Regions from separate parts of the Pseudoalteromonas sp. Z1A2 genome, predicted to be linked through region 3. Evidence: predicted binding sites of a transcription regulator. Region 3 holds the regulator's gene; each other region holds the start of a gene.

Region 1 (7,990 bases), on a different contig from region 3:
ACCGCGTAGAAGAAACCAAAGACTCGCAACAAGAGTCACAAGAAGAATTTAAATCGGCACTAGAGCGCTTAACGACTCTAATCGATTTTAATGGTGGCGAACTACAAGACACTTATAATCAGTTAAATGACGATTACGAGTCGAGCTTAAATGCCGCTAACGAAGTGTCAACTAACATCAATAAAGTAGAAGACGTGGCAGAAGCGCTATTTGATGAGTGGAGCGATGAGTTAGAGCAATACAAAAGCGCGTCACTTAAGCGTGAAAGCAGCAAAAAGCTAACCGCGACTAAGCGTCAATTTGATCAGCTATTACGCTCAATGCGCAGCGCAGAGAGTAAAATGGAGCCAGTATTAACCTCGCTTCATGATAACGTTTTATACTTAAAGCATAACTTAAATGCACAAGCGGTATCGGCTATTAAAGGTGAATTCACTAACCTTAAGCGCGATATTCAATTGTTGATGAACGACATGAACAAATCGATTGCCGATTCAAATAAATTTATTGAACAAATGAACAGCGCTGGCTAATCATTTGTTACTTTAAAAAGCCTGCTTAGCTGCAGGCTTTTTTATGTTAAAGGGAATACTAAAAGGGATTTACAATGAAACGCTTTTTAATCGCAACAATTCTCTTATGTATATTAACGGCCTGCGGTGCACCTAATAATATTAATCGTATTACCAGCTCTGACTCAGTTGTTGTTATTAATGATAAGAACGGCCGTTATAAAAATTTATACACAGGTGAAAAAACATATCCCACTACCTGTACTGAAAACTGCTACCCAGCTCACCCAGACTTACTATGCAAAACCGGCAGCGAAAACTGCCAGTACCAAGGCCAGCAAACTAAACCACAACTTAGCACTGGCTATACTGTGCGCTGGCTTGGCCACGCTAGTTTTGTAATTAACACACCAAATGGTCAAAGTGTGCTGTTTGATCCGGTAAAAAATCAGTTTGATTCTCCAGTCGCACTTGGCTTTAAACTCAGCGGTGGCACTTATCGTAAAGCAGGCGCTTGGCCTAGTGAGCAAGAACTGGAAAATATTGATGCGGTAATGTATTCGCATATTCATTACGATCATTTTAATAAAGCCGACATACAAAGCATTGGCAATAAACCTCGCTATTTAACACCTCTCGGTATGGCCGACAACTTCCCTACCGGCGGTTTTAATATTAGCGAAATGCCGTGGTACTCAACAACCAACATTGACGACTTAGTTATTAACGCCGTGCCAGCTCATCATTTTAGCGCTCGCGTATTAGTGCCCTTTATTTACGAAGATAACAATAAAGACTTATGGAATGGCTGGCTGCTCGAACAAAACGGTAGCACCTTATTTTTTGCAGGCGATACAGGCTACTCAAAACATTTTAAAGACATACAGCAAAAATACGGCGATATCGATATTTGCTTAATGCCAATCGCTTCTTACTACAGTAAAGAAAGTGGTAAATTTTATCGTTACGTTCACACCACACCAGAAGACGCGCTCAACGCAGCACAAGAGCTTAACTGCAAAGTAATGATACCGTGGGGATACGGTAACTCAAGTTGGAAAATGGGCGACCACAGCAGTCATTCAGCCTTACTTCGCTTATTGCATATGTACAATAAAATGGATTCAAAAGTGCCGCTGTATATTTTAAACGAAGGCGAAAGTATTTCACTGTAACTATTCACTTAGCTGTTTTAAGATTGTTATTACATTAAGACGAATCGACAATAAAATTGAGAGATTAATGAAAAAATTAGCACTCGCCTTAAGCTTTTTATTAAGCACGCCAGCAATGGCTATTGATGTTGAACATACCTCAACTCCAATTAGTATTGATGGCGTATCAGAAAGCGCATGGGATAAAGCCGCTTGGCACGACATGCCTTATTTAATGGATGGCACACTGCCAACAAACGATGCCGACTTTAAAGGGCGTTATCGTTTATTGTGGGATCAAAACTATTTATACCTACAAGCCGATATTGTGGATGATGTTTTAATAGATACACACGCAGATCCAACCTATAAATATTGGGATGACGATGCGCTTGAAGTATTTATTGATAGCGATGCATCGGGTGGTAATCATCAATTTAATCACACCGCATTGGCGTACCATATTGGCCTTGATAACCAAGCTGCCGATTACGGACCTGATAAAAAAGCCCATTTGTATACCGACCACCTAGTTAGTAACTGGAAGCGCAACACCACCGCGCCCTTTAACATCACCTGGGAAGTAGCGATAAAGCTCTACCCTAATAATTATAAAGAAGGGGCTAAAAACACCCCACTTACACTTAGCGAAAAGCAAGTAATCGGGTTTATGTTAGCGTATTGCGATAACGATGGCAGTGACGTGCGCGAGCACTTTATGGGCTCACACGAAGTACAACCAGTAAATGGCGACAGAAATCGTGGTTTTATAGATGCCGACGTATTTGGCAAAATAACCCTACTTCCTAAAAAGTAAGTTACTACCAATAAAATAATTGAACATGTATGTTGGGTTGAGCGAAGCGAGACCCAACGACCCCCCCACCAAAAAACACAGATACTTTGCATTATCGGCTGTTTCAGCTCTCTCTCTTTCTTCTCCTTGTGCAAAAGATCTTTAAGTAAATTATTCACAAAGAGGTTAAGAGGCGCTGCGCTTTTAGAGGTAAATATATTATGGAAATTTCATCTCAAAACAGTAGTCATATAATTTTTAACTAAATACTTTCAACTGACGACTATAGCTAACAGCTCTTATTTTCATCCACAAAAAAGCCGCTGTATTTTGCAATACAGCGGCTTTTAAAATCATTATTCTAAATTAATAGATTATGACTTAGGTGCACGACCCGCACGTTTACGTTCGTTTTCTGTAAGGTGTTTCTTACGGATACGAATGTTTAGTGGAGTAACTTCAACTAGCTCGTCATCATCGATGAACTCAAGCGCTTGCTCAAGTGAGTAGTTAAGGTGCGGAGAAAGCGTTTGCGCTTCATCAGTACCAGATGCACGTACGTTAGTTAACTGCTTGCCTTTAAGGGCGTTAACTGTAAGGTCGTTATCACGGTTATGAATACCGATAACCATACCTTCGTATACTTCAACACCGTGACCGATGAATAAACGGCCGCGTTCTTGTAAGTTAAATAATGCGTTTGTAAGTGCTTTACCAGTTGCGTTTGCAATCATTACGCCGTTCTTACGAACGCCGATAGCGCCACCTTTGTGAGGACCATAATGATCGAACGTATGGTACATAAGACCAGAACCCGAAGTAAGTGTCATGAAATCAGTTTGGAAACCAATTAAACCACGGCTAGGGATCATGAAGTCTAAACGCATACGGCCTTTGCCATCTGGAGTCATGTTAGTAAGTTCACCTTTACGTAGGCCAACTTGTTCCATAACAGAACCTTGATGCTCTTCTTGACAGTCAATAGTCACTGTTTCAAACGGTTCTTCTAGAACGCCATCTACAGTACGTAAGATAACTTCTGGACGAGAAACTGAAAGCTCGTAACCTTCACGACGCATGTTTTCGATTAAGATACCTAGGTGTAATTCACCACGACCAGAAACACGGAAGCTATCTGGGCTTGCAGTATCTTCAACGCGAAGTGCTACGTTGTGTACTAATTCTTTGTCTAAACGCTCACGGATATTACGTGACGTTACAAACTTACCTTCTTTACCACAGAAAGGTGAGTTATTTACAGAGAATGTCATTGTTACAGTTGGCTCATCAACACTTAGTGGTGGTAATGCTTCAACGTTTCCTGGGAAACAAACTGTGTCAGAAATCTTAAGCTCACCAATACCTGTTACAGTTACGATGTTACCAGCGTAAGCTCTATCAGTTTCGATACGCTCAAGACCTAGGTAGCTTTGTACTGCACCAATTTTACCATTACGTGTAGTGCCATCAGCACTGATAATAGTAACTTGTTGGTTAGGAGCAACAGAACCACGTTTAATACGACCAATACCAACTACACCAACATAAGAGTTGTAATCTAGTTGAGAAATTTGCATTTGGAAGTCACCTTCAGGATCTGCATCCGGTGGTGATACTTCTTCAACGATCATCTTGAACATAGGTTCCATGTTGTCTGATGGTTCGTCTAAATCTAGTGTTGCCCAACCGTTGATTGCTGAAGCGTAGATTACTTTAAAGTCTAACTGTTCGTCAGTCGCGCCAAGGTTGTCGAATAAATCAAAGATTTGATCCATAACCCAATCTGGACGAGCGCCTGGCTTATCAATTTTATTGATAACGACGATTGGCTTTAAGCCTTGCGCGAATGCTTTTTGCGTAACGAAACGCGTTTGCGGCATTGGACCTTCTTGAGCATCAACAAGTAATAATACTGAGTCAGCCATCGAAAGTACGCGTTCAACTTCACCACCGAAATCGGCGTGTCCCGGGGTATCTACGATATTGATATGGTAGTCATTCCAAGAAATGGCTGTGTTTTTAGCCAAAATGGTAATACCACGTTCTTTCTCAATGTCGTTTGAGTCCATCACGCGCTCTTCGTTACCGCCGCGTGTTTCTAATGTACCTGATTGCTCAAGTAGTTTGTCAACCAGTGTTGTTTTACCATGGTCAACGTGCGCGATAATCGCTATATTTCTTAACTGTTCGATGCTCATATATTTACTCAGAGAAATTAAATTCTCATTGATCCTGCAAGATCTACGCACTCATCCACGCTTTCGCGAGATGTCCCAGCATAGGATTTAAAAGGGCGCATATTATCCCTCATTAATGACATGGATGAAAGTTTATCCAATATAAATTTCAAAACTTTCTCAATACTTTTACTAAGTATCTGTTTTATATATGACAATTATATGAATTAAATTTCAATTTTTTTTTGAAAAACAGCCTTTTTGGCTATTTTGCTGATCTTTTTGGTACTCTTTTGCATTTAGGTTATGCTATTTCCGAGCGATTAAATTAGCAGCAAATTGTGCCCTGTAAATTTTGCACCAAAAAGGAAAATTTACGCACCAACATAGTGCGTTTGTACATTCCATTTTGATGCAACGATATTTTTTTAATTTATAAACAGCTAGTTATAAAAATGGCACAAAATCAGCTTAGTAAATCCCAAAGCAATTATGCAGCAATAACAAAACCCAATAGTTGGAGGACACATGTCACAATCGGTTTTAGATTTTATTAAAGAAAATGACGTCAAGTTCATTGATTTACGCTTTACTGACACTAAGGGTAAAGAACAACATGTATCTATTCCTCATCACCAAGTTGATGAAGACTTTTTTGAAGACGGTAAAATGTTTGACGGTTCTTCAATTGCAGGCTGGAAAGGCATAAACGAATCAGACATGGTATTAATGCCAGTTGCTGAATCAATCAAACTAGACCCTTTCACTGAAGAATCAACATTAATCGTACGTTGTGACGTAGTAGAGCCTTCAACACTTCAAGGTTATGAGCGCGACCCGCGTTCTGTTGCTAAGCGTGCTGAAGATTACATGCGTTCTACAGGTATTGCAGATACAGTTTTATTTGGCCCTGAGCCAGAGTTTTTCGTATTTGACGACGTTAAATACAAATCAGATATGTCTGGTTCTATGTACAAAATTGATTCTAAGCAAGCTGCTTGGAACTCAGATAAAGAATATGCAGATGGCAACACAGGTCACCGTCCAGGTATTAAAGGCGGTTACTTCCCAGTTGCTCCTGTTGATGACTTCCAAGATTGGCGTTCAGCTACGTGTCTAGTTCTAGAAGAAATGGGTCAAGTAGTAGAAGCACATCACCACGAAGTTGCAACAGCAGGTCAAAACGAGATTGCTACTCGCTTTAATACAATGGTATTAAAAGCGGATGAAATCCAAGAAATGAAATATGTTATCCATAACATGGCTCACTTATACGGTAAAACAGCAACGTTTATGCCTAAGCCAGTTGTTGGTGATAACGGTTCTGGTATGCATTGTCACCAGTCACTTGCTAAAGATGGTGTAAACCTTTTTGCTGGTGATAAGTACGGCGGCCTTTCTGAAGATGCGCTTTACTACATTGGCGGTATCATCAAGCATGCTAAAGCAATTAACGCTTTTGCAAACGCCTCTACTAACTCGTACAAACGTTTAGTACCAGGTTTTGAAGCACCAGTTATGCTTGCATACTCTGCACGTAACCGTTCTGCATCAATCCGTATCCCAGTGGTTCCATCTGAAAAAGGTCGTCGTATTGAAGTACGCTTCCCAGATCCAACAGCTAACCCATACCTTGCTTTCTCAGCAATGCTTATGGCTGGCCTTGATGGTATCAAAAACAAGATCCACCCTGGCGATGCTATGGATAAAGATTTATATGACTTACCAGCTGAAGAAGCAGCAGAAATCCCAACTGTTGCAGCATCACTTGACGAAGCACTATCTGCACTTAGCGCAGACCGTGAATTCTTAACTCAAGGTGGTGTATTCACTGATGACTTAATCGATGCTTACATCGAACTTAAATCTAAAGAAGTTGAAAAGCTTAACATGACAACTCACCCAGTTGAGTTTGAAATGTACTACAGCTGTTAATTTAGCTGTATAAAATATGTGTGTTCTCAAGCCCGCTTTGCGGGCTTTTTTAATGGTAAAATTAATCAATCTCCACTAAAGTTAAGTTACCGACAAAAATGCAGGGCTGCAGAGTGAACAACAAGATTTTATTACTATTAATTGCTTTAGGATTAAGCAATTATGGTTACGCTGGTGAAACAAAGATATACGCTTGGAAAGATAAAAATGGCGTATTAGTGTTCTCTGACACCCCTCATAAAGGTGCTAAAGAGGTAAAGCTTACCAGCCAAGATCTTAATATGCCTGCAACAAATACTGACATTTTTGACGAGCAACCCCAGCCTCAACAAGCGGGCTTTAGTATTGCCATTTCCTCACCTGATCATAACCAGACTATTCGTGAAAATACCGGCACTGTTTATGTTACTAGCCGAATAAAACCACGCTTTGAAACTGGTTTTACTATACAACTTTTTATTGATGGCAAAGCACATGGCCCAGCCAGTGACAGTTCAACCTTTGCAATAAGAGATGTAGAACGTGGTGAGCACACACTACAATTAAAGCTTTTTAATAGTAAAAACCAAGTTATTGCTATAAGTGAGCCCTGCATATTTTTTATGCACCGAAAAGGGCTAAACCTAAGTAACTAAATTGGGGCATTACTAAACGTGCAGCAGTGTATTTTACTATATAACTTGCTTGTAAATATCCACGCACTAAAATGGTGCAGCTATGATTAATAATAAAAACTTTAGCCCTGAGCTACTCGATGCTATTTGGCAAAATCAAACAACCGCTATCATGTTGCTTGATAAAAACTTCACCGTTGTCTATGCCAATACCAGTACTAGCGAACTGCTTGGCCTTGGTAACAAGCGCCTATTAGATCAGCCTTTCGACAGTCTTTTTAATTACCATTCAATCGATTTGCAGCGTATAGAACAATACTCATTAGTTGAAGGTGTAGATTGCCAGCAGCACAGAGCTGACGTGGTTTTTAGCGATTCTCGCCATGCAAAAGTAGCCGTAAGTACACGACAAATTAAGTTTGATGGCTCACTTTATATTTTATTTGAGTGGCGCCAAACTGATGACGAAATTAAGCACGACCAAGCGTCTAATCAAATGCATCAATACCAAGCAGCCCGAAATCTAATTAGAGGCTTAGCTCACGAAATTAAAAATCCTTTAGGTGGAATTCGCGGAGCGGCGCAGTTATTGCAGTATGAGGTTGATCAACAAGAAAGAGACCAATGTGCTGAACTTATCATTGAGCAAGCTGACCGATTACGCGAATTAGTAGATAGGCTTTTAGGGCCAAATCAGCTTCCGCAAAAATCGTATGGCAATATACATCAATCACTTGAATCAGTTGCACGACTAAGTACGTTAGATAATTGTTCTAACATTAGCTTGGTTAAGGATTACGAC
Region 2 (7,990 bases), on a different contig from region 3:
GTAGGTGAAGACTTAAAAGAGCAGGGTGGCCTTGCCATGTTAACTGCGCTTATTTGTATCTTAATCTACGTTGCGTTTCGTTTTGAATGGCGCTTTGCAGTAGGTGCGGTAGGTGCACTACTACACGATGTTATCATTACTGTGGGTTTATTTTCGGTATTAGGTTTAGAGTTTGATTTAACTATATTAGCGGCAATTCTTGCGGTAATTGGTTATTCACTCAATGATACGATTGTTGTATCAGACCGTATACGTGAAAACTTCCGTAAGGTACGCATTGACGATACGATAGAAATTATTGATATTTCACTTACGCAAACACTTAACCGTACACTTGTAACATCAATCACGACTATTTTAGTATTGATTGCCTTGTTTGCATGGGGCGGACAAACCATTCATGGTTTTGCAACTGCATTACTGTTTGGTGTGTTTATTGGTACTTATTCTTCGATTTATGTTGCAAGCTCTGTTGCTATAGCAATGGGCGTAAGCAAAGAAGATTTAATACCTGAAGTAATTGAAAAAGAAGGCGCAGACCAAGACGCTATGCCGTAACTAGGTTTGTACTTAATAAAAACCGCTCTTATGAGCGGTTTTTTTATGAGCGCATTTTTTTGCGCAATAAAAATGTCATACACACTTGGTACTTTATTGCTCCAATCAAAATAGTTGTAAGGCAAATACGTGACGATTCAGCGCAAAGTATTAGAGTACATTTTAAAAAGCGGTGAAATAACAACGCTGTTTCAGCCTATTTTTGATATTAGTAATCAAGTTATTTTAGGTTACGAAGCACTTAGTCGAGGACCTAAAAATAGCCCGTTAGAAATGCCTAATACGTTATTTAAAGTTGCCCATGAGGAATGTTTAATTTCGGAGCTTGAATTACTATGTCGCTCTAAAGCGATTGAAAACTTTGTAAGGCTTAACCTACAAGGTAAATTATTTTTAAATGTAAGCCCTAAAACACTACTAGACCCTTGCCACCCTAAAGGGGAAACATTGCACCTAATAGAGCAATTTGGCTTAGCTGCTAACCGTGTAGTTATAGAGGTTACTGAGCAAGAAAAAGTAGATGATGGCTTCTTGTTATTAAAAACGATAGCCCATTACCGAGAGCTCGGTTTTACTATAGCAATAGATGATTTAGGCGCTGGGTATTCAGGGTTAAAGCAATGGTCTGAACTATGCCCTGATTTTGTAAAAATTGACCGCTATTTTATTGATCATTGTGATGAAAGCGAAGTTAAAAAAGAGTTTTTGAAATCTATTACTATTTTGGCCAGAGCTACTAATACTCAGGTTATTGCTGAAGGCATCGAGCGTCCAGAAGAGCTTACATTTGTAGAAAACTTAGGCATTAGTAATGTACAAGGGTTTTTACTCGAAAAGCCAAGCATAAAGCCAAGTGAAGATTTCAGCTCAGAGCAACTAAAAGCTCTTTCATTTACGCAATCAAACACATTGTTTGATCAATCTATGGCTATAGGTCGCTTATCGATTACGCAACTTGCAATAAGCAGCGACACTCGCTGTAAAGATGCGCATAAGCTCTTTGAGCAAGATAAATCACTCATAAGCATTGCAGTGTTAAATACTGAAAACCAGCCAGTAGGGTTACTTCACAGAGATCAATTAACAGAAGTTTTTGCAGCGCCCTATGGGCATGCTCTTTACGATAAACGCCCCGTTACTGCACTGATGGATAAGCAGCCCTTAGTCGTTGACGAAAACCAATTACTCGATACCGTAAGTAAGCAAATAACTGAGCAGGACTTTGATATACGCCGCCATATAGTGATAACCAGAGAAAACGCTTATTTAGGGTTAGCGCCGCTTCGCGATATTTTAAAACACATAACCGAAGAAAAAATACGCCATGCACAACACGCTAATCCACTGACTATGCTCCCTGGTAATGTGGCAATTAATGAAGCTATAGAGCAGCGATTAAAAGGTAGTAATCCGTTTTCACTCGCATATATAGACTTAAATCATTTTAAGCAATTTAATGACTTATACGGCTACGCTAGCGGCGACAGTGTAATTAAACTATTAGCTGATGTAACAGTGCAAGCGTGTAAAAATAGTGCTAACTTTGTAGGACATATAGGTGGCGATGACTTTATGGTAGTGTTTGATCAGCACAACGCGGTTGATATATGTAATATCATTATTGAGCAATTTCAACTCCAGTCTCGTATATTTTTTACACCTGAGCACATAAAGAGCGAAGGGTATTGGGCCACAAATCGTGAAGGAGAAAAGCAATTTGTGCCTCTACTAACGTTATCAATTGGCTTAGTTGAGCCTGATTTACAACAATGTAAAAACAGTCACCAAGTTGCAGCACTCGCAACTGATGCTAAAAAAGAAGCCAAACGTTATCGCCATAGTTATTTGTTTATTTGCAAACGTAAAGGGCCTGCTCCCGCAGTGGTGCGCCTAGCAAGCAATAAGCAGGTAATTTAAATAAAAATAGGTAATTATTATGTTGCCAATAAAAATCTCGACCAGTGTACTTGGTCTGCTTGCAAGTTTTGCACTTATGGCGCAAGAGCAAATAATTAATGTAGCCCAAAAGCAAGATACTCAAAACGCACGAGAAGAGTACTCAAGTGAGCTACTGGTACGTGCACTTGAGAGTGTTAACTATCCTGGAGTTATTAGGATGACTCCCATACCAGATCAGCAAAAACGTAAGCTCATAAACCTAAATGATAACGAACTAGATATGTATTGGAGTATGAGTAGTCCAGAGCGAGAGGCACTTGCTTTAGCTATTAAAATACCACTATTTAAAGGTTACATAGGAAAGCGGGCTTTACTCACTAATAAACAAAACGTAGCACGCTTTAAAGACGTAAAAATCCTAGAGCAGCTAGGAGAGTTTTCAGCAGTGCAGGGTCACAACTGGCCAGATACAAGAATAATGTCCTATAACGGCTTACGTGTAAGGCCGCTTACCAATTACCAAGCCATGTTCACTTTAACGAGCCGTGGGCGGATAGATTACTTTCCTCGCTCGTTTATTGAGGTTAATTCTGAGCTTATTGAAAACAAACAAAGTAACTTAGTCGTTGTGCCTAATTTATATATAAGCTACCCAACGGGTATTTATTATTTTGTGACTAAGAGTAAACCCGAATTGGCAAAGGCTGTAGAGGAGGGCTTAATATTAATGCAGACAAACGGCGAGTTTGATGCATTATTTAATGAATACTTCGCAAAGGATTTAAATACACTACCTTATACAAAAGGTAAAACGATAGAGATTAAACTCGATAACCCTTATTTTTAGGCACAAAAAAAGGAGCCTAGGCTCCTTTTTAGTATGCTATTCATAGCATTTAATTAGCGAAGTAACGACTCAGTTAATACTGGACGAATTTCGCGAATAATTGCTTGAGTCAGTTTTGGTGAACCACAGATAATATTGCCGCTGTGGTTATAGTTATTACCACCGGCGAAATCTACAACCATACCGCCCGCTTCTTTAACCATAAGTTCGCCTGCAGCAGAGTTCCAAGGTTTTAAACCAATTTCAAAAAATCCATCAACACGGCCAGCTGCAACGTATGCCATATCTAAAGCAGAACAACCTGCACGGCGAATATCAGCAGTGTGTACAAATAATGCTTTAAACGCTTCAGTGTATGCATCCATGTGGTTTTTGTTTTTGAACGGGAAACCAGTAGCAAGTACAGTGCCTGCAAGAACCGTAGTTTTGCTAACGCGTAGACGTTTACTGTTTAACTGAGTGCCTTGACCGCGAGATGCAGTGAAAAGCTCACCACGAATTGGATCATAAATAACAGCTTGGTCTAAACGACCTTTAACTTTAAGTGCGATAGAAACCGCGTAATGAGGGATACCTTTGATGAAGTTAGTTGTTCCATCGATAGGATCTACAATCCATTGGTAATCATCATCCTTGCCTTTATGCTCACCTAGTTCTTCACCAACAATTGAGTGAGTAGGGTAAGACTGTAAAATAGTGTCACGAATTACGGCTTCGGCTTCTTTATCAATGTTAGTTACTAAGTCGTTAGCGCCTTTTTGTTGCACTTCAACTTTTGATAAATCTTCACTTGCGCGAAGTAAAATTTTGCCTGCGTTGCGCGCAGCGCGAACCGCAATGTTTAACATTGGATGCATGGTATTACCTTTGGGTTGTAAAAGAACGTTTATATATTTCAGCCGGCGTATTTTAGCGACTTTTGCCATAAAGTAAACAATAAACCCCAAATACTTGTGTTTGTTTTTTATACAAGATTGAAAAGTTTATATATTTTTAAAAAATAATTATCTGCATTTAAATAAATTAAATTTAAATAACACTTTACCTAAAGTTAACTTGAGGTTTTATCGTGCTCCTAACTTAACTGATAGGATAACATTATGTATTTAGAGCACGTAAACTTAGTCGCGAGTGATATAGATAGTATGCTTACATTTTATCGCGCTGTATTTCCACATTGGTCGATTAGAAGTGAGGGCAGAGGCGATTGGCATGGAAAACCAAGACGCTGGGTACACTTTGGAGATGACACGCATTACATTGCGATAAGCAGTCATGGTGAAGGTGAAAACAGAAACTTATCGGGCCATCAAATTGGTTTTGCACACTTTGCTTATGTAACTAATAATTTAAGCGCAGTAGTAATGCGCTTAAATAAAGCGGGTTTTACTCTAAGCAAGCAAGGTAGCGAGAATCCTTTCAGAAAGAATGTCTACTTTATTGATCCTGCAGGGTTTGAAGTTGAGTTTGTAGAGTATTTAAGTGATATACCAAGCGAGCGAAATAACGATTTATAATAAAATACTAAGCAGCACGCTAAAGTGCTGCTACTCAATTATAGTGAGCGGTTATTATTACCCGTGCCAAACTGGGTTTTTAGCTCATTTGCAAAGCTCATAAATTTTTCTTTAATTGTGCGCTTTATTTTCACTTCAACCGAGCCCATTACTGCCTTTCCTTCAATATGAATTGTAGGGCCTTGGCGTTTGTTGAGCGACACAGATTTATTTTCAAGGCTACTTAAAATACAAAACATTTTAGACACTACATTGACATGCTCTGGTACGTAAATTTCATCGCTACCAAAAATACAGTTAACGTGAATAGTTACATTTTGATGCGCAAAAATAGCATCGGTAAAATCAAGCACCACCGATCCCATAAAGTTACTCAAATATATATTTTTTGGTACAACCCACTGACCACTTCGCTCGTTAGATCCTAAAATACTGCGTAATGTAAAATCATCATCACTGTTTTGCTGTGCACTATAATGTGGTGTAAATTGCGATTGTTTTTCTGCTTTATATTGCTGATCGGTATTAAGTGTTAAGTCTTCTACTAAGGCTAGCAGTGCTTCGTTATTAGGTGCATCCATCGCATTATCTAAACGTCTTTCAAATGCATCAACAGAAATAACACCATGACTGTAATTATAAATTAATTGATCAATCACTTGTTCGCGTACTTGCTCTATTGGGCGGTCTTCAACTTTTACAGACATGAGTTATTCCTTCTTATATTTACTATTGATACTGCTATTGTAGTTAGATTGCAAACCGCGTACCAAATATAATTTCATTAATAATCAATTGGTTATTATTTAACGGTGTTTTTTGTTTTGTTATATTAACGATAGATTAACCAAAAGAGCAATTATCTAGCTATTTTCACTATTTGAGAAAGTTTTACCGAGTAGCCTGTAAATAGTTACACAAACATAGATAAGGTTTAATCTCTTAATTAATTCAAATCGTTGAATTTAAAGGGTAAATAAAGTTGGCCTGAAGCTCGCATTAGTTAAAGTGTCTTTAATCAAAAGGAGAAAGATTATGAAAACATTTAACAAATCTATTATCGCAGCTCTAGTTCTTGGTACTACGGCTATGGGTGCCCAAGCAAACAGCTGGGAAAACGAAAGTAAAGATGCTTGGATTGATGGTAAGGCAGAAACCGTTCTACTTATGAACACTAATCTAAACAACTTTGACATTAACACTGATGTAAAAAATGGCAAGGTAGTACTTACAGGTAAAGTTAATAGCGAACTTGATAAAGAGCTTGCAGAAGAACTTGTACTTAGCCTCGATGGTGTAACTGATGTTGATAACAGCCTTACAGTTGTTAAAAGCATGGACACCGAAGATAAAAGCAACGACATGATGGACGATGATGATAACGACCTAACGGACGCTAAAATCACCACTGTAATCACAACTCGCTTCCTGTTTGACTCAGAAGTAGGTGGTACAGACATTGATGTTGATACCGACAACGGTGTGGTAACTCTGAATGGCTCTGTAGAGTCTGAAGCTGAAAAGCAACTAGCAGTTAAAATTGCTAAAAATGCTGAAGATGTTCGCGACGTAGTTGATAAACTAGCTATTGTTGCTGAATAATACAGTATAGTTAAGGCCCAGTAATGCTGGGCTTTAAGTCTTTTCAATGTTTAATTTAAATGGAGTTTGATCATGGATATTATTCGTATAATACTTTCGGTTTTATTACCGCCATTAGGTGTGTTTTTGCAAGTTGGCTTAGGTATGCATTTTTGGTTAAATATTCTATTAACACTGCTAGGTTATTTCCCAGGGTTAATACATGCAATCTACATTATTGCGAAAAAATAATGTAGATTATATATTGTGTAAGCCGACTACTGAGGTCTAGCTAAATACTTTAGTACCGATCGGCTCACAATATTAGTTTTTAGATGGTTTTTAGGTTAAATCCAATTTTTAAAGCTCTTTAACCCATTAATTCACTTCCTTAACTCACTCCCAATATTATTTTAAAACTATACTTATTGTTTACTAATAAGCTTTCCAGCTAACAGTCGCGCTCAGATTCTGACTTGATGCCATTTAGGAAATCTTCAACATTAGTGTGTTTATACATCTACAATATACAATCAAATACCTTATTATTTAGTGACAATATTTCCTTCACTTCTAGTGTTATCATTAAACTAGGTTTTTAGGCATATTGAGGTAGTTAATTGAATATTCGACTTATAATGTCAGGCGTTGTGTCATTCGTTTTTTATTTTAGTTGGGCCTACTGGGCAAATAGCGCGGCAGACATTGCTAAATCGGTCACTCTTCAAGCTGCATTAGTGCAAGGTTTGTATAGTGGATTTGTAACGCTGTTTTTTACCTTTATTTTAGAAAGGGTCGTCAACAAGTATAAGTTTAGTTATGTAACGCTTGCGTTCGTAACTCCAATTATTTGTATGTTTCATTCTAAAACACCACAAAACGTAGCAATACGACAAAGTTTTAATAATGCAATTAACTCTAGCGCCTCGTATTTAAGTAATAAAAAAATAGCAGGCGTACTTTTTGCGCCTATTGTTCCGATTACTGTCCAATCGAGCTTAGTGATTATGGTAAATGTAGTTAATCAGACACCTAATTTGGCACTGGCAGTAGCCCCAAGCATATTTTTTACAGCCTTGTATGCCTACTCGTATATGTTAGCTTTGCTTAAAAAGTAGAGGGTTAAATATGAAAGACTATATGGGATAGGTTTTGTTTATAATTTAATGCAGTGAATAGCACGGTAAATACCTTACATTTTATGTTTATGCCACTTAAAAGATTACTATTTAAGCAGTTAGCTTGTTGATTGTTAAAATAAAGGTTTTTGGTAGTGACAAGCACCTAAAAAGTTTTTATACTGCAACCCGCTTTAGTCGCTCTGTGACTGAACGCTTCAAAAATTAACTGCCTAGCAGTTATATAAAGTTGGCCCCTTAGCTCAGTTGGTTAGAGCACACGACTCATAATCGTTAGGTCCCCAGTTCGAGTCTGGGAGGGGCCACCACTTTTACTAATTTCCCAAGTAAATATCTATCCAAATTATTTAAAGCTACATTAATTTAATATTGTGTAATTTTTATTCTTTAGTTACCCCTAAGAATAAACGTAATCTAAATAAAGTTAATCCATAGATTAAGCTAAGCTT
Region 3 (7,990 bases):
CCGATCGCCTAGAAGTACACAAACGTGATGAACTTGGTGATAATAAACAATTATTAATTGCCACAGGTAGCCCTGCGCACTTTGAAGAAAAGCAATCAGACGGCACGACTATGAGCGCCAGTGCTGACGAAGTACGTTATGATGTATCTAAGCGTTTTTTAACGCTTGTTGGTAATGCACAAGTATCGCAAGCCGGACAAAAAATAAATGCTAAAAGCATTACCTACGACATAGAGCAGCAGCTCATCAGTGCCGAAAAAGATGAAAACTCAACTGACCGCGTTCACACAATTTTAGTACCGATCGAAACTAAAAAAAGTAAAAAAGGCGATAAAGGTCAACCATGAGCACATTAAAAGCAGAACTATTGGCAAAAAGCTATAAAGGTCGTGAAGTTGTAAAAAACGTCGGCCTTGAAGTACAAGCTGGCAGTATAGTTGGCTTACTTGGCCCTAACGGTGCTGGTAAAACAACGACTTTTTATATGATTGTAGGGCTTGTTCCTAGCGACAAAGGTAAAATATCTATTGATGATAACGATATTACTCTTTTACCTATGCATAGTCGTGCTAGATTAGGCATAGGCTACTTACCACAAGAGTCATCGATTTTTAGAAAGCTGACTGTTTATCAAAACTTAATGGCCATTTTAGAAACACGCAAAGAACTAAATAAACAAGCCAGAGAAGACACGCTCAATAACTTATTAGATGAATTTAGCATACAACACATTCGTGATAGCCAAGGTATGGCATTATCGGGTGGAGAACGTCGTCGTGTAGAAATAGCACGAGCGCTGGCAGCAGATCCTAAATTTATACTACTGGATGAACCGTTTGCCGGTGTTGACCCTATTTCGGTATTAGATATAAAGAAAATAATAGAACATCTTAAAAATCGTGGGATTGGTGTATTAATTACCGACCATAACGTAAGAGAGACCCTTGATGTTTGTGAAAAAGCCTACATTGTTTCTCATGGGGAGCTGATTGCATCAGGTACTCCAGAACACGTATTAAATGATAAAACAGTACGCGATGTTTACTTAGGCGAGCAATTTAGGCTGTAACATTTACGCCATGTCTTTAAGCATCTGCTAGTATTAATTATAACAACATAAAAGGATTGTTAGAGATACATGAGGCAATCACTACAGCTGCGCATGGGCCAGCAACTTACAATGACTCCACAGTTGCAACAAGCTATTCGTTTGTTGCAACTCAGTACATTGGATCTCCAGCAAGAAATACAAGAAGCTCTCGACAGTAATCCACTATTAGAGGTTGAAGAGGCAGACTATTCCGAAGACGCTGCTGGTAAAAACGAGCAAAAAGCTGATACCGATGACATAACTGTTAGCGCATCTGCTGATGATGCTCCGAGCGAATACGAACAAGATACTGGTGAAGCACTTGCAAAAGACACGCTAAGTGACGACATGGCTATGGATGTTAGTTGGGATGAGTACATGAGTGCCGCTCCTGCAGCCTCATCAGGTCCAATGCCTGAAGATGAATCTATATACCAAGGCGCCTCTACTGAAACGCTCCATGAGTATTTAATGTGGCAATTACAACTAACGCCATTTAGCCCTACCGATGAAGCCATCGCTATTGCGATTGTAGAAGCCGTCGATGATTCAGGTATTTTAACACTAAGCTGCGAAGAAATTTTAGAAAGCTTTAATCAAGAAAACGAAGATGATAACGAAGTCGAACTTGATGAAATTGAAGCGGTATTAAAACGCATCCAACTGTTTGATCCTGTTGGTATTGCTGCACGTAGTTTACAAGAGTGTTTGTGTATTCAGCTTAATCAATTTGATAAAGAAACACCTTACATTAATGAAACGAAAATGATTTTAACCGAGCATATTGATCTATTAGCAGCTCGCGACTATCGTACATTAATGAAAAAAACTAAGCTCAAAGAAGAAGAGCTTAAAGAAGTAATGACACTAATACATACTCTCAACCCAAAACCTGCAGATACTATAGTAAGGGAAGAATCTGAGTATGTTATTCCTGATGTGTCAGTTAAAAAAATTAAAGGCCGCTGGGTTGTCGAATTAAACCCAGATAGCATGCCTAAAATTCGTGTTAATAGCCAATACGCGGCAATGTCTCGCACTGTAAAATCAAGTGGCGACAGCCAGTTTATTCGCTCACATTTACAAGAAGCTAAATGGTTTATTAAAAGCTTAGAAAGTAGAAACGACACGCTATTAAAAGTTACTAATTGTATTGTTAAGCAACAACAAGGCTTTTTTGAACATGGCCCTGAAGCCATGAAACCAATGGTTTTAAATGATGTCGCTGAAATGGTAGAAATGCACGAATCGACAATTTCGCGCGTAACTACTCAAAAGTACATGCATACACCCCGTGGTATATTTGAGCTTAAATACTTTTTCTCAAGCCATGTAAGTACTGAAAACGGTGGTGAATGTTCATCTACAGCAATACGTGCGCTTATCCGAAAATTAATCGCAGCAGAAAACTCAGCAAAACCATTGAGTGATAGCAAAATAGCGGATATATTGGCTGAGCAAGGAATTAAAGTAGCAAGACGTACAATCGCAAAATACCGCGAATCTCTTGCTATTCCACCGTCAAATCAGCGTAAAAGTCTGATTTAAGACGCTAAACTAAGAGGGTAATGCTTATGCAACTAAACTTAACTGGTCGTCACGTAGAATTAACCGATTCACTAAGAGACTATATTAATACTAAATTTGCGAAGCTTGAAAGACACTCTGATCATATAAATAATGTTCATGTCATTCTCGATGTAGAAAAATTAAATCAAAAAGCAGAAGCCACAATACACGTAAGCGGTGCTGAGCTATTTGCCTCTACAGAACATCAAGATATGTATGCCGCTATTGACTCGTTGATCGACAAGCTCGATCGCCAAGTAATCAAACACAAAGAGAAGCTTGCTCGACACTAATATGATGAAATTAAGTTCACTTATATGCCAGGACTGCAGCAAAGCTGCGGTCCTTTTTAATAGCAAAAAAAGAATTTTAGAGTTCATTAGCGAACTTGCTCACGACAAACTTCCGTATTTACCGCAACAAGATATTCTTAATGCTTTAATGAGCAGAGAGAAATTAGGTAGTACAGGTATAGGGCGTGGCATTGCTATTCCTCATGGAAGAATGAGCGGTGCAGAAGAGCCTTTGGCTTTAGTGCTCGTTAGCGAAACTCCAATAAACTTTGATGCAATCGATAATCGCCCTGTTGATATTTTTGTCGCACTCATCGTACCAGATGGCGATAACCAGCAGCACTTAAAGACTCTAGCAACCATTGCTGATAAACTAAACAACAAAGATTTTTGTAAACAGTTACGCAGTGCAAAATCTGATACTGAGCTTTACCAAGTTATTGTCGATCAATCATAGTTTTATAAAGGGTGTTAAATGGAGTTAATTATCATAAGCGGCCGTTCTGGTTCTGGAAAGTCGGTTGCTTTGCGCGTTGTAGAAGATTTAGGTTATTATTGCGTTGATAATATTCCAGTAAACCTACTACCTTCATTAGTTCGCAGTGTGTCTGATAGCTACGATAAAATTGCTGTTAGCATTGATGTGCGCAACATCCCTAAAGAACAAGATGAATTTAACGATATTCTTGAATACTTACCAGGCTTTGCAAACCCTACGTTATTTTATTTAGATAGCGACGATCAGACATTGATCAAACGCTTTTCTGAAACACGCAGATTACACCCACTATCAATAGACTCGTTGCCGCTTGATTTAGCCATCAAAAAAGAAAAAGAATTACTTGATGTATTAACCACTCGCGCCGACTTTATGGTAGATACGACTGATTTAAGTGTTCATCAACTCGCTGAATCTATTCGTGAAAAGATTTTAGGTAAAAAAGATAAGCAACTGATTGTCACATTTGAATCATTTGGTTTTAAACACGGTATACCAAAAGAAGCAGACTACGTATTTGATGCACGCTTTTTACCAAATCCACACTGGGAACCAGAGTTAAAGCCTTTAAATGGGTTAGATCAACCGGTTAAAGACTATTTAGCTAATCACAGCATAGTGCAAAAATTCACATGGCAAATTCAAACATTTGTACAAACGTGGTTACCACATTTAGAACGAAATAACCGCAGTTATTTAACCATTGCTATTGGGTGTACAGGCGGGCAACATCGCTCTGTGTATTTAGCGCAAACTATCGGTGAAAGTTTCGCAATGACACATCCCAATGTAAAAATTCGCCATCGCGAGCAAGAAAAATAATATAGCTGAATAATCACCTGTTCAGCTTAGGTAGAGTAAGTTATGCATTGTGAAGATACCTTTTTAATAAAAAACAAATTAGGCTTACACGCCAGAGCAGCTACTGTGCTTGCGCAATTAGCAGTACAATTTGATGCGACAATCACATTATTCCAAGATGACAAAGAAGCAGCAGGCGATAGCGTACTTGCACTAATGTTACTTGAAAGTAGCCAAGGAAAAGAAGTTAAAGTTGTTTGTAAAGGCCCTGATTCTGAGCAAGCTTTACACGCTGTTGGAGAATTAATAGCACAACGCTTTAATGAACAAGAATAACCTGTTTTATAAAAACAATATTCGCATTACTAATGCTTCAATTAAAACAGATATATAAAATAGATAGGTTAGTAACGCCAGTTAACTCACCTCCCCCCCATAAAGTAATATAACAATTTATAAAGGACGCCAATGCCTGAAGCTTTTGAACAAGATTACCCACTACAGCAACTAAAACAGGTGACGAAGTCACTCAATAGTGGTCAATTTGTTCAAGTTAGGCGCATGCTCGCAAAAACGGCTCCTTGTGATACCGCATTATTATTAGAATCATCACCGCATAAAATTCGCCGACTGCTTTGGCAATTGGTCGATCCTGATGTGCAGGGTGATGTTCTTGAAGAATTATCTGAAGATGTTCGTTTAGGCATTATTGCCCAAATGGAACCTAAGCACATTGCCGCCGCAACTGAAGACATGGGCCACGATGACTTAGGTGAAGTATTACGTAGCCTGCCAGATACCGTCTATAAAGACGTTGTTAGCGCGATGGACATTCAAGACCGTGAACGTGCCACGCAAGCACTGTCATATCAAGAGCGTTCAGCAGGTGCGCTAATGAACACCGATACGGTGACCATTCGCCCTGATGTAACACTCGATGTTGTACTTCGTTATATTAGACTGCGTGGTGAGTTACCAGAGGGTACAGATGATTTATATGTTGTTGATAAACATAACTGCTTTATAGGCGCTTTATCGCTGAGTACATTATTAACTAATCCGCCAGAAAAAATTGTGCGCGATTTAATGGATGAAGATTGTGAGTCTATCCCAATATCAATGGATGAAAGTGAAGTAGCGCAATTATTTGAGCGCCATAATTGGATATCGGCCCCTGTGGTGGACGATAACGACCAACTCCTCGGTCGTGTTACTATCGATGACATCGTTGATGTAATCCGAGAAGATGCCGAGCATAGCTTATTAAGCCTAGCCGGTCTTGATGATGAAGAGGATACATTCGCGCCTGTACTAAAAAGCTCTAAAAAACGCTCAGTTTGGCTAGGAGTTAATTTACTAACCGCACTTGCAGCTGCTTTTGTAGCTAGCTTTTTTGAAGGCACTTTAGATGTGCTCCCTATTTTGGCTGTGCTTAACGGTATTGTCCCTTCTATGGGTGGTGTTGCTGGTAGCCAATCATTAACGCTTGTTATCCGTGGTATTGCAGTAGGTCATATAAACCAAACAAACCAACGTTTCTTGATGATGAAAGAACTGGCCATTGGCGCGCTAAACGGTATTTTGTGGTCACTATTAATTGCGGGTGTTATTGCGCTATGGCAGTGGGACTTTATGCTTGGTGGCGTACTCGCTTTCGCTATGTTTATGAACTTAGTGGTGGCAGGTGTTGCTGGTGCAAGTATTCCAATAATTCTTAAAAGAATGAATATAGACCCTGCTCTTGCAGGGAGTGTGGTGCTAACCACGGTGACTGATATTGTTGGTATATTCGCCTTTTTAGGTACTGCTACATGGTTGCTGATATAAATTAAACGCTTTAAATGTAAAAAACTACAGCAAAAATACTTAGGGTAAATCAGTAGCTATGGCAACGGATACCAAACATAAAAATGACATACCTAAAAAAACGCTAAAACAAAAAAGCGTATCCATATTAAAAAGTGTACTGGTATATGGCTCTATATTTTTCGTCATTTATACCGCCGTTAATTGGTGGCAGCAACCTGTCATGCCAGCAAATCCTCAATTACAATTAATCGACTATAAAGGGCAAAACATTGATTTAGCAGCAATGAGCCAAGATAAACCCACGCTTGTGTATTTTTGGGGAACTTGGTGTCCTATTTGTAGTATTACCTCCCCTGCCATAAACGAACTCGCAAACGAGAATAAATACGCTGTTGTGAGCATCGCGATAAAGTCAGGCTCTGCTCAAGAGCTGCATGATTATTTAAATGAGCAAGGCTACAGCTTCAGTACTGTTAACGATCAACACGGGGAGATATTTTCCGATTGGCAGGGACATGTCACGCCATCTTATATAATCTTAAAAGATAATAAAATGACGCAAGGACTCACCGGCATTCAGCCGTTATGGTCACTTAAATTGCGTTTGTGGTTATCATCAATGCTTTAAAAAAAAGCTAAACTTAGCACAGGATATCTAAAGAGAGGGGCTCTAAAACCTCACTCTTTATCACCTACAATAATATAGATAATAAAGAGCAAAGCTTACTTAATTTACGTATACAAAAGCTAAAAAACGCGTACCGCAATTAGCCTTATCTATTAGAAAATAAAGTTACTAACGTGTGCTTTGACGATTACCGCCTACTTTTGGCTTAGTGTTTGCCTTTTTAAATTGGCTAAAACCGGTATGTCGCGTTAGTGCCGGACGCCCACCTTTTTTACCACCTTTACCTGCTTTTTCATCGCGCCCTTCTTCTGGCACTAAACAGTTAGGCCCTTTACCAATTAAATTAGCTTTACCCATTTTACGTAGAGCTTCACGTATCATTGGCCAACCAGCTGCATCGTGGTAGCGTAAAATAGCTTTATGTAATCTACGTTGGCGTGCGCCTTTAGGTACTGGAACAACTTCTGAGTTGTTTTTTATATTACGTAAAGAGTTCATCTCTGTATGGTAAATAGTCGTCGCATTAGCCATAGGTGATGGGTAAAAATTTTGTACCTGATCAAGCTTAAAGTCGTTTAATTTAAGCCATAAAGCCATGTTTACCATGTCTTCATCTTTTGTACCTGGGTGAGCAGATATAAAGTAAGGTATTAAATACTGCTTTTTACCGGCTTCTTTAGAGTACTTATCAAATAGTTCTTTAAATTGATCGTACGCCCCCATACCTGGTTTCATCATTTTTGATAATGGACCATCCTCTGTATGCTCTGGCGCTATTTTTAAGTAACCGCCTACATGATGCGTTACTAATTCTTTAACGTAACGCGGGTCGCGTACAGCTAAATCGTAACGTACACCTGAAGCAATCAATACCTTTTTAATACCCTTAACTTCACGTGCTTTTTTATACAAATCTATTGTTGGCGTATGATCTGTATCCATGTGTTTACAAATATCAGGATATACACATGATAAGCGTCTACAGGTACTCTCGGCCTTTTTACTAGTACAGCGCAGCTTATACATATTCGCCGTTGGGCCACCTAAATCAGAAATAACACCAGTAAAGCCGGGAACTTTATCTCTAATTTGTTCAATTTCTTCAATAATAGATTCTTGCGAACGACTTTGAATAATGCGCCCTTCATGTTCTGTAATTGAGCAAAACGAACAACCACCAAAACAGCCACGCATAATATTAACTGACGTTTTAATCATATCGTAAGCAGGTATTTTAGCATCACCATAACTTGGGTGAGGAATACGCTGATACGGCAAACCAAATACAGCATCCATCTCAT
Region 4 (7,990 bases), on a different contig from region 3:
CTACCAGCGGTATAGCAGCCGGTAAAAACATAGCCGTTAAACTAAGCACCATAAGAGGAAAAATAATCTTTTCCTTTTTAGATACTTTGCGAAGCTCTGGCATTTTTATTTTACGTTCTTCTGGGGTTGTTAATGCACGCATAATTGGCGGCTGAATAATTGGCACAAGTGCCATATATGAATACGCAGCTACTGCTATTGCGCCTAGTAAATCAGGTGCCAGTTTTGATGCTAAAAATATTGCTGTTGGCCCATCGGCACCACCTATAATGGCAATAGCCGATGCGTCCTGTAGAGTAAATTCAAAACCTGGCACATAGTTAAGTAATATAGCGCCAAACAATGTAGCAAAAATACCAAACTGTGCAGCCGCACCTAATAACAACATACGTGGGTTTGCAATAAGCGCGCTAAAGTCGGTCAGCGCCCCTACTCCCATAAATATCAACAGCGGAAAAATCCCCGTATCAATACCCACATAATAAACGTAGTACAAAAGCCCACCTGGGTCTGACAAACCTGCCACTGGTACATTTGTTAAAATTGCACCAAAACCAATAGGTAGTAATAATAGTGGTTCAAAGCCTTTAGCTATCGCTAAAAACAGTAATAAACACCCTACCGCAATCATTATTAACGATGGGATTGTAAAGTTAGCAATGCCTGTCGCATTCCAGAGGTTTAAAATACCTTCCATCCTCTATTTACTCCTAAGCTAATGCAATCATAGCGTCGCCGGTAGTTACAGCATCGCCTTCACTAACTAACACTTCAGCAATTGTTCCGGTATGCGTAGCGCGTATTTCAGTTTCCATTTTCATGGCTTCCATAATAATCACTACATCGCCTTCGTTAACAACTTGCCCAGCTTTTACCTTAATCTTAAAAATATTACCGGCTAGAGGCGCGTTAAGTGTTTCACCTGATGCAACCGAAGCAGATTGAGGAATGTGCTCAGAGTCTTTTAATGTTACTTCTTTAAGTTCACCACCTTGCGCTACGACTACGTCATAAACTTTACCATCTACTTTTACACTGTACTGCTCAGCCTTCACTTTGTTACTATTTGAAACTGATTTAGAAGGTGCTTTACTGCTTTTATCTTCAACAGAAGGTACTGGCTCAAATGCATCTGGGTTGTTGCGGTTTTTAATAAACTTCAAACCAACTTGTGGGAATAATGCATAAGTTAATACGTCATCAATTTGATCATCAGCAAGTGTTAAACCTTGCTCTTGTGCTTCTTTTAATAACTCAGCTTCAAGCGTTGCAAGCTCAGGTGCAATGTTATCAGCAGGGCGACAAGTAATAACTTCCGCTCCATCAAGCACGCGCTCTTGTAGCTCTTTATTCATTGGTGCTGGTGTTAAGCCATATTCACCTTTTAATACGCCAGCAGTTTCTTTAGTAATGGTTTTATAACGCTCACCCGTTAGCACATTAAGTACCGCTTGAGTGCCAACAATTTGCGACGTTGGTGTTACTAAAGGTAAAAAGCCAAGATCTTCACGTACACGTGGGATCTCAAGTAAAACCTCATTAAGCTTATCGGCTGCGCCTTGCTCTTTAAGTTGGTTTTCCATGTTTGTAAGCATGCCACCAGGTACTTGAGCTAGTAAAATACGCCCATCAACCCCTTTTAAGCTACCTTCAAATGCCGCATATTTTTTACGTACATCTCTAAAGTAAGCAGCAATTTCTTCTAGGTGGTTTAAATCAAGCCCAGTATCACGCTCAGTCCCTTCAACTATCGATACAATAGTTTCAGTTGCAGAATGTCCATAAGTCATACTCATTGATGAAATAGCGGTATCGAGCATATCAATACCAGCATCAATTGCTTTTTGGTAAGTAGCAGTACTTAAACCTGTTGTAGCGTGGCACTGCATAGCAATTGGAATAGATACAGTTTCTTTAAGTGCTTTAATTAGTTTTTCAGCATCGTACGGCTTTAATAAACCCGCCATATCTTTAATACAAATTGAGTGACAACCCATATCTTCAAGCTGCTTTGCAAGAGTTAGCCACATATCAAGTGTATGAACTGGGCTAACTGTGTACGAAATAGTACCTTGAGCGTGAGCGCCTACTTTTACAGCCGCTTTAATAGCTGTTTCTAGATTGCGAACATCGTTCATTGCATCAAATATACGAAATACGTCAACGCCATTTTTATGTGCACGTTCTACAAATTTTTCAACTACGTCATCAGCGTAATGGCGGTAACCTAATAAGTTTTGACCGCGTAATAGCATTTGCTGTTTAGTATTAGGCATCGCTTTTTTTAGTGCACGAATACGCTCCCAAGGATCTTCGCCTAAATAACGAATACACGAGTCAAATGTAGCACCGCCCCACGATTCAATAGACCAATAACCCGCATCGTCTAATTTGCTAGCAATCGGTAGCATATCGTCTAGGCGCATACGCGTTGCTAATAATGATTGGTGAGCATCGCGTAATACCAATTCTGTTAGTTTTAATTTAGCCATGTGTGTGCCCCTTATTTATTATTTGATTTGTACTGAGCAATGGCAGCACTAATAGCAGCGATGTGCTCATTAGGCACACCTTGAGATTTAAAAGATGGTGATTTAACTGGTGTCGCCACGTCAGGTTCGCTAAAGCGCGTCACCAAATTAGACATAAGCGTTACTGCACCAATTAATATCGACAGAAATACAAACACCCCAACCATGCCAGTAAGCATTAAGTTACCAGCCGTTGTGAGTAGAGCACCTATATCCATTTTTCTCCCCTTGAAACCCATATCGAAAATAAAAAATCGATTTAATTAAATATTTATTCACTGGATAATAACAAAACTAATCGCTTTGTCTACATCTTGTAAATTGGTAAAACCAATTAAACAATAAACAACATAACACTCAATTAATTTACATGCTATAACTCAGCAATCACGCGCTCTACAATACATACAAGAAATAACGACTATAGCTAATAGTTATATGGAATTTGTTAATTAACTATCAAGCTAAGTAAAAATAAACACTAATTCTTAATATAAAGTGCAAAGCCACACACCAATTGTTAATTGGTCTTACCAAAATAAGTTTATTTAGTGAACATTTAGCAGTTATTTGCAACAGTGTGAATAACTTACATAACAAAGCGTAAAAGTTACTAACCAACTAATAACTAGAACAACAGCGAAAAACCATAACCAATTGATATTTATACCAAATAAACTTTGGCATATAACTGGCATTAGTTATTATGAGCAAATTTGATAACCAAGGAGAAAACAATGTTACGCTGGACAATTACATTTTTAGTTATTGCTTTAATCGCTGCAGTGTTAGGTTTTGGTGGCATCGCAGGTGCCGCAGCTGGTATAGCAAAAATTATATTTTTTATCTTTTTAGTACTTTTAGTGATTTCATTAGTTTCAGGTGCACTACGTGGTAAATCACCCAGGTAGATAAAGCATTCAACTAACAAACACTAAAATTTAATTAATACTTACAAGGAATTACACTATGAACTCTACAACTTTAAAAGCAGCACTAATCGCAGTATTTGCAGGTTTTTTCATGATGGGTTGTGAAGACAACCATGCAGAAGATGCTGGCGAACGTATCGACGAAGCAGTAACTGATGTGCAAAACTCTGTTGAAGATGCATGTGAAAATGTTAAAGAAGGCGTGAACGCTGAAGAAACTAACTGTTAATTCTTCTTGTACCGCTAAAAAAACGGCTTTCGAGCCGTTTTTTTGTGCCAGTAATAAAATCACTGACTATAAAGCTGCTCATTTAGCAGTTAGCTTGTTAAAATAAAAAAAACGATATTTAAAGCAAGGCAAAATGGCATTCACAACCACCTACACATTAGATAAACCCTACTTTTACGAGTGTTTTGATGAGTCACTCCCTTATAGTAAGCGTGCAAAACCTAAATACTTTTTACTTGTGTTGTTAGTTGCGCTTGGTCTATTTGGCATTTATGTTTTAGACGATCATTACTTAGGATCGTTTATGATCATGTTAGCGGTACTCGAATGCGTCGCTTTTTACTATCGCAGACCATGGTGGGTAACCAGACAAATGCTCAGCAGAGCATCAGGCTCTGAGGTAACACTTACCTTTGATGAAGAAGGTATTAAATCTTCTAATCATTACAAAAGCTATCAATTAGAATGGCAAAATATAAGCGAAGTAATAGACACCCAGCAAGGTATTATTATTAAAAATAAAAGTGGTATGCAGTACATATCAAAACAAATACTTAATCCTGAAACACTCGCTTTTATAAACAAAAAAGCCACTCAGTGAGTGGCTTTTAGTCTAGTTGAGTTAATTACTCAACTACGTATACGTGTTGATTAAGCATTGCCCGGATTAGGGTTCGACTTTTCAGCTTGTATGCGCATGTAAATCTCTTCACGATGCACTGATACGTCTTTTGGTGCATTAACACCGATTCGAACTTGATTTCCTTTAACACCTAGAACAGTAACTGTTACTTCGTCACCAATCATTAGGGTTTCACCTACTCTACGAGTTAGTATTAGCATTCTCTTGCTCCCATGTTCCAATAAAAATTATAAGATTCCGCTTAAACATACTAATGAAAATTAGACTGAAAAGTAAGTAAAAACTCGCAATCTATCCATTTTCTGTTAAAAATGCCTTGTGTAATGCACGAACAGCCAACTCTAAGTACTTTTCATCTATTAAAACTGAAATTTTAATCTCTGAAGTCGAGACTAAAACCACATTAATATTTTCCTGCGCTAATGCATCAAAAAATAAACTAGCGACACCAGAATGTGATTTCATACCCATGCCAACAGCAGAAACTTTAGCTACCGCTTGCAATCCGCTTATATTTTGAGCACTGAGCTGAGCTTGATCTTCACTCAATAATTCAAGTGCTTGCAGATAATCATTCGAGTGCACAGTAAAAGCATAGTCTATTTTTTCAAAGTTATGATTAACTTGATTAATCATATCTATTTCGATGCCATTTTCGGCAAAAAGTTTCAATATTTTTGAAAGATATTGCGTGCCCGTTGGCACACCTTGTACCTTAATTAAACATTCGTCACGATTAAACGCAATCCCCGATACAACCTTGCTTGGCATATCGTTCTCCTCAAAACTTATTAATGTACCTTCATCGGGATTAAAGCTCGAAAGCACCCTAAGTGGCACATTATGTTTTCCTGCGGCTTCTACTGAGCGAATATGCAAAACTTTCGCCCCTAAACTTGCCAGTTCTAGCATTTCGGCAAAGGTAACTTGGCTCATTCTGCGCGCGTTAGGTTCAACACGAGGATCTGTAGTATATACGCCGTCAACGTCTGTATAGATCTGGCATTCGTCAGCTTTTATAGCCGCAGCTATTTCCACAGCCGATGTATCGGTACCGCCGCGCCCAAGCGTTGTAATATTGCCCTCAACATCACGCCCCTGAAACCCAGCAATAATAGCAATACGATTATGCTCAAGCTCATGCTTCAAACGCGTAGCAGCAACCTCTGCAATACGAGCTTTACCAAACATGTTATCGGTTAAAATATTGACTTGATCGGCTAATAGGCTCACAGCAGAGTGGCCACGTTTTATAATAGCCATAGCAAGTAGTGATACAGAAACCTGCTCTCCGGTGCTAATAAGTACATCTAGTTCACGGCTACTCGGGCGAGTATCGATTTGTTTGGCGAGATTAATTAAGCGGTTGGTTTCTCCCGACATAGCCGAGAGCACCACAACCACTTGGTGTCCTTGTTGTCTGGTTTTTACAACAAGGTCGGCGACCGCTTCAATTCTCTCTATCGAGCCGACCGAAGTGCCACCGAATTTTTGAACAATAAGCGCCACTTAGGCTTAAGTACGCTCAGTTAACCAAGCTGTAACGCTATCTAGTGCAGCAGCAAGGTTTTGTGGCTCGCTACCACCGGCTTGTGCCATATCTGGACGACCGCCACCTTTACCACCTACTTTGCCTGCCATGTGGTTAACTAACTCACCGGCTTTTACTTTGCCTGTTAAGTCTTTAGTTACACCAGCAATTAGGCTTACTTTGTCGCCACTGGCAACACCAAGAGCAATAACACCTGAGCCAATCTTGTTTTTAAGGTCGTCAACCATACCGCGAAGCGCTTTAGATTCAGTACCTTCAACATTTGCTACAAGTAGCTTAACGCCGTTAATTTCAACAATCGAATCAAGTAAAGATGCACCCGCTGCACTTGCTAACTTATCGTTAAGTTGCGCAATTTGCTTTTCAAGACCTTTAGACTTTTCAAGCAACGCAGTTACTTTTTCAAGTACCGATGCGCTATCGCCTTTAACTAAAGCAGCTACATCATGTAATTGTTGCTCTTGCTCGCTAACATAAGCAACTGCATCAGCACCGGTTACCGCTTCAATTCGGCGGACACCTGCGGCAATACCACTTTCAGATACAATTTTGAATAAACCAATATCGCCTGCGCGCTCAACGTGAGTACCACCACAAAGCTCAATAGAGTAGTCGCCAATAGTAACTACACGTACTTCGTCATCATACTTTTCGCCAAACAACGCCATAGCACCTTTCGCTTTAGCATCATCAATAGCCATAAGCTCAGTATTAAGTGCGAAGTTACGACGAATTTCGTCATTAACTACACGCTCAATTTCACGTAGCTCATCTTTAGTAACCGCTTCAAAGTGCGAAAAGTCAAAACGTAAACGATCAGGCTGAACAAGTGAGCCTTTTTGGCCTACATGGTCGCCTAATAATTGGCGTAGTGCTTCGTGTAAAATATGTGTAGCTGTGTGGTTTTTCTTAATGCTATCGCGGCGTGCATCATCAATAGTCGCATCCACTTTATCGTTAACACCAATGCGACCTTGCACAGTACCGTGGTGAGCAAAAGCATTACCAAGTTTAGTGGTATTAGTAACATTAAATTCGCCACCAGCAACTGTAATAGTACCCGTGTCGCCCGTTTGGCCGCCTGATTCAGCGTAAAACGGTGTGCGGTCTAATACTACAATACCTTGTTGACCATCTTCTAATAACTGAACAGCTTCGCCACCGGCAAAAATTTCTACCACTGTCGCGCTATGGTGCGTGCTGTCGTAGCCTTTAAACTCTGTAAGCTTTTCTGATTTTAATTGCTCATTGTAATCAGCACCAAACTTACCCGCTTGTTGCGCTGTTTTACGTTGTACAGCCATGCACTCTTCAAAACCTTGATGATCAATCGTCATCTGGCGCTCACGCGCAACATCGGCCGTTAAATCAGCTGGAAAGCCATACGTATCGTAAAGTTTAAATACTAAGTCGCCCGGTATAATATCGCCTTTAAGGTCACTTAAGCTTTCTTCTAAAATAGCTAAGCCACGCTCAAGTGTTTTACCAAACTGTTCTTCTTCAATGCGTAATACTTTTTCGATAATTTCTTGTTGCTTAGCAAGCTCTGGGTACGCTTGACCCATTTGCTCAATTAGCGCAGCAACTAACTTATAGAAAAACGAACCTTGCGCACCTAACTTATTACCGTGGCGCACAGCACGACGAATAATACGACGTAGTACATAACCACGACCTTCGTTAGATGGCATAACACCGTCAGAGATTAAAAACGCACACGAACGAATATGATCCGCCACTACGCGTAGTGACTTATCGTCCATATCTTGCGCGTTAGTTACACTTGCAGCTGCTGCAATTAAGCCTTGGAATAAATCGATTTCGTAGTTTGAATGCACACCCTGCAAAATTGCAGAAATACGCTCAAGGCCCATTCCTGTATCAACAGATTGCTTAGGTAGAGGCAACATAGTACCGTCGCTTTGACGGTTGTATTGCATAAATACAAGGTTCCAAATTTCGATGAAACGGTCGCCGTCTTCCTCTGGAGTGCCCGGAGGTCCGCCCCAAATATGCTCACCATGGTCATAAAATATTTCAGAACACGGACCACATGGACCAGTATCGCCCATAGACCAAAAGTTGTCAGAGGTCGCAATACGA

The links. Region 3 encodes sigma-54, which starts transcription at its own class of promoters, with help from an activator protein. Its sites were predicted from a motif close to GTTGGCACGNNNNTNGNNT; they were not measured.
Region 1: a site for sigma-54 is predicted at 5,094-5,112, ahead of glnA (glutamate--ammonia ligase). Genes of this name have one in related genera too.
Region 2: a site for sigma-54 is predicted at 5,803-5,821, ahead of GQR47_RS13400 (BON domain-containing protein). Genes of this name have one in related genera too.
Region 4: a site for sigma-54 is predicted at 3,211-3,229, ahead of GQR47_RS17530 (DUF1328 family protein). Genes of this name have one in related genera too.

What each region holds. Positions count from the first base shown of each region.
Region 1 covers NZ_WTKX01000007.1:37,861-45,850, reverse strand. The annotation lists gene GQR47_RS07120 (DUF2959 domain-containing protein) at 1-533, shown strand, start outside; gene GQR47_RS07115 (MBL fold metallo-hydrolase) at 608-1,687, shown strand; gene GQR47_RS07110 (CBM9 family sugar-binding protein) at 1,755-2,483, shown strand; gene typA (translational GTPase TypA) at 2,837-4,660, opposite strand; gene glnA (glutamate--ammonia ligase) at 5,168-6,574, shown strand; gene GQR47_RS07095 (DUF4124 domain-containing protein) at 6,688-7,209, shown strand; gene glnL (nitrogen regulation protein NR(II)) at 7,292-7,990, shown strand, end outside.
Region 2 covers NZ_WTKX01000019.1:206-8,195, reverse strand. The annotation lists gene secF (protein translocase subunit SecF) at 1-558, shown strand, start outside; gene GQR47_RS13425 (bifunctional diguanylate cyclase/phosphodiesterase) at 688-2,475, shown strand; gene GQR47_RS13420 (transporter substrate-binding domain-containing protein) at 2,495-3,304, shown strand; gene suhB (inositol-1-monophosphatase) at 3,358-4,161, opposite strand; gene GQR47_RS13410 (VOC family protein) at 4,405-4,821, shown strand; gene GQR47_RS13405 (LiaF domain-containing protein) at 4,860-5,528, opposite strand; gene GQR47_RS13400 (BON domain-containing protein) at 5,857-6,423, shown strand; gene GQR47_RS13395 (YqaE/Pmp3 family membrane protein) at 6,496-6,654, shown strand; gene GQR47_RS13390 (hypothetical protein) at 7,023-7,520, shown strand; tRNA gene GQR47_RS13385 (tRNA-Ile) at 7,773-7,849, shown strand.
Region 3 covers NZ_WTKX01000011.1:31,666-39,655, reverse strand. The annotation lists gene lptA (lipopolysaccharide transport periplasmic protein LptA) at 1-347, shown strand, start outside; gene lptB (LPS export ABC transporter ATP-binding protein) at 344-1,069, shown strand; gene GQR47_RS09555 (RNA polymerase factor sigma-54) at 1,139-2,638, shown strand; gene hpf (ribosome hibernation promoting factor) at 2,665-2,952, shown strand; gene ptsN (PTS IIA-like nitrogen regulatory protein PtsN) at 2,957-3,409, shown strand; gene rapZ (RNase adapter RapZ) at 3,428-4,273, shown strand; gene GQR47_RS09535 (HPr family phosphocarrier protein) at 4,316-4,588, shown strand; gene mgtE (magnesium transporter) at 4,721-6,079, shown strand; gene GQR47_RS09525 (protein disulfide oxidoreductase) at 6,138-6,689, shown strand; gene GQR47_RS09520 (YgiQ family radical SAM protein) at 6,858-7,990, opposite strand, start outside.
Region 4 covers NZ_WTKX01000031.1:16,272-24,261, reverse strand. The annotation lists gene GQR47_RS17545 (sodium ion-translocating decarboxylase subunit beta) at 1-697, opposite strand, end outside; gene oadA (sodium-extruding oxaloacetate decarboxylase subunit alpha) at 711-2,492, opposite strand; gene GQR47_RS17535 (OadG family transporter subunit) at 2,504-2,749, opposite strand; gene GQR47_RS17530 (DUF1328 family protein) at 3,269-3,442, shown strand; gene GQR47_RS17525 (hypothetical protein) at 3,501-3,692, shown strand; gene GQR47_RS17520 (YcxB family protein) at 3,826-4,293, shown strand; gene csrA (carbon storage regulator CsrA) at 4,344-4,535, opposite strand; gene GQR47_RS17510 (aspartate kinase) at 4,627-5,844, opposite strand; gene alaS (alanine--tRNA ligase) at 5,851-7,990, opposite strand, start outside.